Regions from separate parts of the Colwellia sp. MB3u-55 genome, predicted to be linked through region 2. Evidence: predicted binding sites of a transcription regulator. Region 2 holds the regulator's gene; the other holds the start of a gene.
What was found. The regulator LexA, encoded in region 2, represses DNA repair genes until DNA is damaged. The targets are predictions, from matches to a motif close to TACTGTATNNNNATACAGTA.
Positions count from the first base shown of each region.

Region 1: H4J66_RS11675 (DNA recombination protein RmuC) is a predicted target of LexA. The motif match lies at 1,234-1,253, and genes of this name have one in related genera.

Region 1 is NZ_JACGUS010000115.1:204,637-207,856, forward strand. It holds gene H4J66_RS11665 (fumarate hydratase) at 1-820, shown strand, start outside; gene H4J66_RS11670 (TIGR02922 family protein) at 952-1,170, shown strand; gene H4J66_RS11675 (DNA recombination protein RmuC) at 1,396-2,748, shown strand; gene H4J66_RS11680 (GGDEF domain-containing protein) at 2,799-3,220, shown strand, end outside.
Region 2 is NZ_JACGUS010000116.1:164,182-167,401, forward strand. It holds gene H4J66_RS12710 (DNA repair ATPase) at 1-136, shown strand, start outside; gene H4J66_RS12715 (alpha/beta fold hydrolase) at 494-1,312, shown strand; gene lexA (transcriptional repressor LexA) at 1,389-2,024, shown strand; gene coxB (cytochrome c oxidase subunit II) at 2,594-3,220, shown strand, end outside.

The sequences.
Region 1 (3,220 bases), on a different contig from region 2:
TGAACGTGTTAATAAATTAGGTATTGGCGCACAAGGTCTCGGTGGTTTAACGACAGTTGTAGACATTAAAATTATGTCAGCACCTACCCACGCGGCATCAAAACCTGTGGTGATGATACCCAATTGTGCGGCAACGCGTCATGTCCATTTTCACTTAGATGGTTCTGGTCCAGCTAACTTAACACCACCAAAATTAGAAGACTGGCCAGAAATAACCTGGGAAGTCGGTGAAAACGTGCGTCGTGTTAATGTTGATACCTTGAAAAAATCCGATATCAGTAGCTGGAAAACCGGTGAAACTGTATTACTGAGCGGGACTATCTTAACCGGACGTGATGCTGCTCATAAACGTATTCAAGATATGCTAGCCAAGGGTGAAAAGTTACCGGTAGACTTTACTGACAAGTTTATTTACTACGTAGGTCCTGTCGATGCTATTGGCGATGAAGCTGTGGGTCCAGCTGGCCCAACGACAGCAACACGCATGGATAAATTTACAGAAATGATGCTCTCTGAAACAGGCCTACTTGGCACTATCGGCAAAGCTGAACGTGGTGCCGAGACCGTTGAAACCATCAAAAATCATAAATCAGTCTATCTAATGGCCGTTGGTGGTGCTGCATACTTAGTATCGAAAGCCATTAAAAAAGCAAGAGTTGTTGCTTTTGAAGATATGGGGATGGAAGCTATTTACGAATTCGAAGTTGAAGATATGCCGGTAACGGTAGCTGTTGATAGCCAAGGAGAATCGGTTCACGTCACGGGCCCTGCTATTTGGAAAGCTAAGATTGAAGTGCAGGATGCCAAATCAAAAAATTAATTGATGCTTGTGTAAGCTACTAATTTTAAAACAAGCGCCTTAGGGCGCTTTTTTTATTGATGATAGTAAGTTGATTATTTTCGTCTATACTAATAGAACATTATTAAAATTAAGTATTAAAAACATTAACTATGACTAACACTAACCTTCGCACTGTTACTATTATTTATTATAATGAGGATTCACTTGAGTTAATGCACTTTATTGGACAATTTGCAGAAAATGCCAGTGGACGTGTCATTATTCCGGAAAAATTTAAAGAAGATAAATCGATTGTTGCTGTGTGTGATGGAGAAATAACCATTCTTAATAAAGTTGGCGATCGCATTCATCTTATCAATGATTATTAAATATGGACTTGTTGATGAACAAGCTTAGAATAAACTTAACCTGAGTATATTTCTATGGTTTAATACTGATAATATTTACAGTGTTGCTGATGTGATTTTATGCCTATCGATGAATTCCTTGTTTTTTTAGAAAAAATTCCTACCGAAATTTTTATGCTGTTCAACATTATTTTATTGGTATTGTGCTTTTTAATAAGTTTTATAGTTTTTTTTAAAATAAAAAAAATGTCACTACAGTTGTTTCTGCAAGATGAAAAGTCACAGCTATTGTTTGAAAAATTAACCGTTGATAGTGAAGTCTCAAATAAATACCAACAGCAACAACAACAGCAAACTAGCTTTAATCATCAACAATTGGCAAACCAACAAGTTGAGTTAAAGACTTATTTCGAACAACAAATCTCTGATTTTAAAATTAAGTTGTTGTACCAACATGCTGAGCAAGGTGAGAAGCAATCATCGAGTTTACATGCAAGTAGTGAAAAGTTACACCGCGCATTACACGAGCACCAAGTCGTTTTTAATCAGAATCAGCTAAAATCGGTTGATCAACTTGTTGAACACTTAAATCGAGTGACGCACATTAGCCGTGAAGAGTTAACTAAGTCATTGCAAGCATCGAGTGAGCAAATGGCCAAACGTATTGATGGATTAACTGTCTCTACCGATAACCGCTTAAAAGAAATCAGCGGGCAAGTAGAAAAACGTTTAGCAGAAGGGTTTGAGAAAACAACAAAAACCTTTAATGATATTTTGCAACGTCTTGCCTTGATTGATGACGCGCAAAAGAAGATCACGGAACTTTCCTCAAACGTAGTCAGCTTACAAGAAGTATTAAGTGATAAGCGTTCACGGGGGGCTTTTGGCGAAGTTCAGCTTAACAGTTTAATTCGCAACGTCATCCCCGAGCAAAACTTTTCTTTACAGCACACTTTATCAAATGGAAAAATTGCTGATTGTATTTTATTCTTACCTGAGCCAACCGGTAATGTCGTTATCGACTCTAAGTTCCCTTTAGAAAACTATAAGAAAATGCTGGATAACCAGCTAGGGGAGCATGACCGAAAATCGGCAGAGCGTCAGTTTAAACTCGACATAAAAAAGCATATTAATGATATTAGTTCTAAATACTTGATTGAAAAAGAAACCGCCGACGGGGCTATTATGTTTATTCCTGCAGAAGCTATCTTTGCTGAAATTCATGCACACCAAGGTGATTTAGTTGATTACGCCAATAAAAAGCGAGTATGGCTGGCATCGCCTACCACGCTAATGGCTATATTAACAACGTCACGCTCAGTACTAAAAGATGAAGCTACTCGTAAGCAAATACATGTTATTCAAGCGCATCTCTCACACTTATCGCAAGACTTTAGTCGTTTTAAATCTCGTTTTGCCAATTTAGCAAAGCACATAGACCAAGCAGCGAGTGACGTAAAACAAATTCATACCTCGGCAGATAAAATATCGTCACGCTTTGATAAAATTGAACAGGTTGAGTTGAAAAATGATAGTGATGAAAAGCCCACTGGTGCAGACAGTAAAATAGATAATGAGCAAGCTCTGCCTGTTGTTTAACCTGATTGCTTCTCTACCCTTTAGTGATAACTTAATCTAAGGAGTTAATCTTGTTGCAAAGAATTAAAGGACTAAAAACACTATTTATTAGTTTAGGCACGGTTACCTTAGTTTATTTTTTGATGATGGAAAACCAAGCTTTTTGGCTAAAGCAAATAGTGATTGTCGAACAATTATTAGTGGTGTTCTTGGCTGTTGTGATCGTCTTTGCCAGTTATTTTAATCGTAGCCGGTTAGCTTACTTATCATTATTGTGGCTTTTATATTACGCCAGTATCACTTTTTCACCGCCTTGGTCAACGTGGTTACTACAGCAGGGTGATTGGCTAACGTTATTTGGCTGTGGTGTTTTACTTTTATTTTCTTTGATAAAAGACCGTGGCGTTATCTCGATTCATGGTCTTTATCGATTAATCGCTATTTCTTTAGTGGCTATCACTAGCTATGTCTGGTTAACGATGAGTGAGCCAAT
Region 2 (3,220 bases):
GATTGATACTTTAAAAACACTGAACCTGACTACTGAAAAATCAGTAAAAAGTTCTGAGACACATATTCAAAAAATTAGTCGAGAACTCGCTTCAGAAAAAAAAAGTAGCGATGAGCTTTTTGCGGACGAGACCTAGCTAACATCGGCTATGCTAAACGAGAAAATAGTTGCCAGTAGTAAAGATAAACTAAGAAGATGCCTTGTTAGCTTTAGACAAACGAAAACATGTTGGTTTGTTAATAACGATGCGTTTTTGGGAGTTATCTCAGTTTGAAGCACTGCGCAGAAATTAATATTTATTGCCAAACCGAGAGCACATAACGTTATACTCCCTATACACGTATGACTGAATGCTAATGGTAGATGTTTAAAGTTATTAGCCCTTTTTAAATGATACTAAAACCGTGCTTTAAAAAATATTATCTCACTTGTTTTCAAAAGTGAATAAAGCGTCAATAATGAACGTTCAACATAAAAATGATGGAGCGCAGCTATGAATGAAAAAATTACAGCACTTAAGTCAGAATTAGCACTCCTTAAGGAACAATTTGCTAGAAAAATTACTGATGCAGAAATTCGTTTAAAAAATATGATTGAACAAGAAAGCCTAGATACTTCGGTTGAACGTGGCTATAAAATTCAAGCTTCTTTTGAAGAGCCCGTAGATTCTTTATCTAATGGTGAATGTGTAATTTTACTGCATGGGCTTGCACGTTCCGCTAACTCGATGAAAGCTATTGAAAAACGATTGTTAGCAGAAGGTTATTTTGTGATAAATATCAACTACCCTTCTAGGGATTATTCGATAGAAGAGTTGGCTGAAAAAGTGATTTCTAAAGCGCTATTAATTTGTGAAAATCGTCAAGTTAACTTTGTTACCCATTCAATGGGCGGTATATTAGTTCGCCAATATTTAAGTATGCACAAAATACCTAATTTACATAAAGTCGTGATGCTGGGCCCACCAAATAATGGCAGTGAAGTCGTTGATAAACTTAAAAATACACCTGGCTTTAGTTTTATAAATGGTGATGCGGGTATGCAATTAGGTACTGGCGAATTCAGTGTCCCTAGTAACCTTGGCAATGCTAATTTTGATTTGGGTGTTATTGCCGGTAATCAAAGTATTAATTGGATATTATCAACACTTATTCCTGATAAAGATGATGGTAAAGTTTCGGTTGCTAGTACCAAACTTGATGGTATGAATGATCACATTGAAATGGAAACGACCCATCCATTTATGATGAAAAACGAAAAAGTTATCGAACAAGTTATCCATTATCTAAAATCAGGGAGTTTTCAAAAATAATTCGGCTAGAAAACTTGCCTTTACTAATGACCTGTATATACTCACAGTAACAACTGTGTAAATTTACAGGCCCCCTATGCTAAATGAAATCAGCGAATTACGCCCTCTAACGAACCGACAACAACAAGTTTTTGATCTGATCAAAGACAAGATAAGCGATACGGGCATGCCACCAACGCGTGCTGAAATAGCCAAGTTTTTTGGCTTTAAATCAGCAAATGCAGCCGAGGAACATTTAAAAGCTTTGGCTAAAAAAGGCTATATAGAAATGTTACCAGGTACTTCTCGCGGCATTCGGTTGACTGAGAAGTTAATGGAAGAAGCCGGTTTACCGTTAATCGGCAGAGTTGCTGCAGGTGAACCTATTTTAGCTGCAGAGCATGTTGAAGATCATTATAAAGTAGACGGTAATTTGTTTCATCCAGCCGCTGATTACTTATTGAGAGTTAATGGCGAAAGCATGAAAAACATTGGCATACTTGATGGTGACTTGTTAGCAGTTCATCAAACGACCGATGTACAAAATGGCCAAGTAATTGTTGCTCGTGTCGAAGAAAATGTTACGGTTAAACGTTATAAAAGAGAAGGTAATATCGTTTACTTACATGCTGAAAATGATGATTTCTCTCCTATAAAAGTTGATTTGTCTGACCAAGAGTTTAATATTGAAGGGTTAGCTGTTGGCGTTATTCGCTCGGCAGACTGGATGTAATTAAGTTAATCTTTTTAATAAACTTAGTGGTAACGAACTAAGTCAATTTATCTAACAAATACGCTATTAAATAAGTCAAACCGATCCGTTAACTTTAGTCTATAACATAGGCTAAAGTTTGCTTTTATACCCTTTCGTATTCTTTTCATGCAAACCTTCCTCTTTCCTAAGAATAATTTTCATTCTAAACCCCATTCAAACAACTTTATCTTTTTCTGATTAAAAAATAACCACTATCAATTTTTGTAATACGCGTAGTTATACTTAGCTGTTTATTTTTAATACTACGGCTACAGCCCTTTGTTATTAGGCATTATTTTATATTAGAGTTGATACTCTATTGTTTTTATTGGTTTTTATTTTAAAATAGCTCGATTTTTAAATTGACCCAGATCAACTTTTAAGTAATTCTAGTTTGGAATGTGTACAAATATAAATATAAGGCGATGTTTTCGACGCTAACTGGTTGATAACAAAATCGCTAAGAAAATAATAAAAATCCGTACTAAAGGATGTGTTTTGTCCTAGGTATCAAGTTTTAAACTTTTATAGGGTGAAGGAGATGTCGTGTGAAAAGACGTAACCTAGGTTGGCTGTTGTTGGGGAGTGTTCTTTCCAGTTCAGCTTGGGCAGATATGCAATTAAATCTGACCAAGGGTGTAACAGAAGTAAGTAGAGATGTTTATGATCTACATATGCTCGCAATGTATATATGTGTAGCAATCGGTGTGGTTGTTTTTGGTGCTATGTTTTGGTCAATGGTTTTCCACCGAAAATCCAAAGGGGCTAAATCAGCAGATTTTCATGAAAGTACAAAAGTAGAGATTCTCTGGACAGCAATTCCCATTGTCATTCTTATCGCTATGGCTGTACCAGCAACGAAAACACTGATCGAAATGGAAAATAACGACGATTCTGACGTTACCATTCAGATCACAGGTTCTCAGTGGAAGTGGCATTATAAATATTTTGATCAAGATATTGAGTTCTACTCCGTTTTATCTACGCCAAGACCACAGTATGAGACACAAGAAGGTAAACACCTTAGTGTTGATGCCGGCGACAAAGTCAAAGGTGAAAATTATTTACTCGAAGTTGATAAACACCTTGTCATTCCAGTTAATAAGAAAGTAAGATTTTTAATCACTTCTGACGATGTTATTCATGCCTGGTGGGTACCTGCTTTTGCAGTAAAG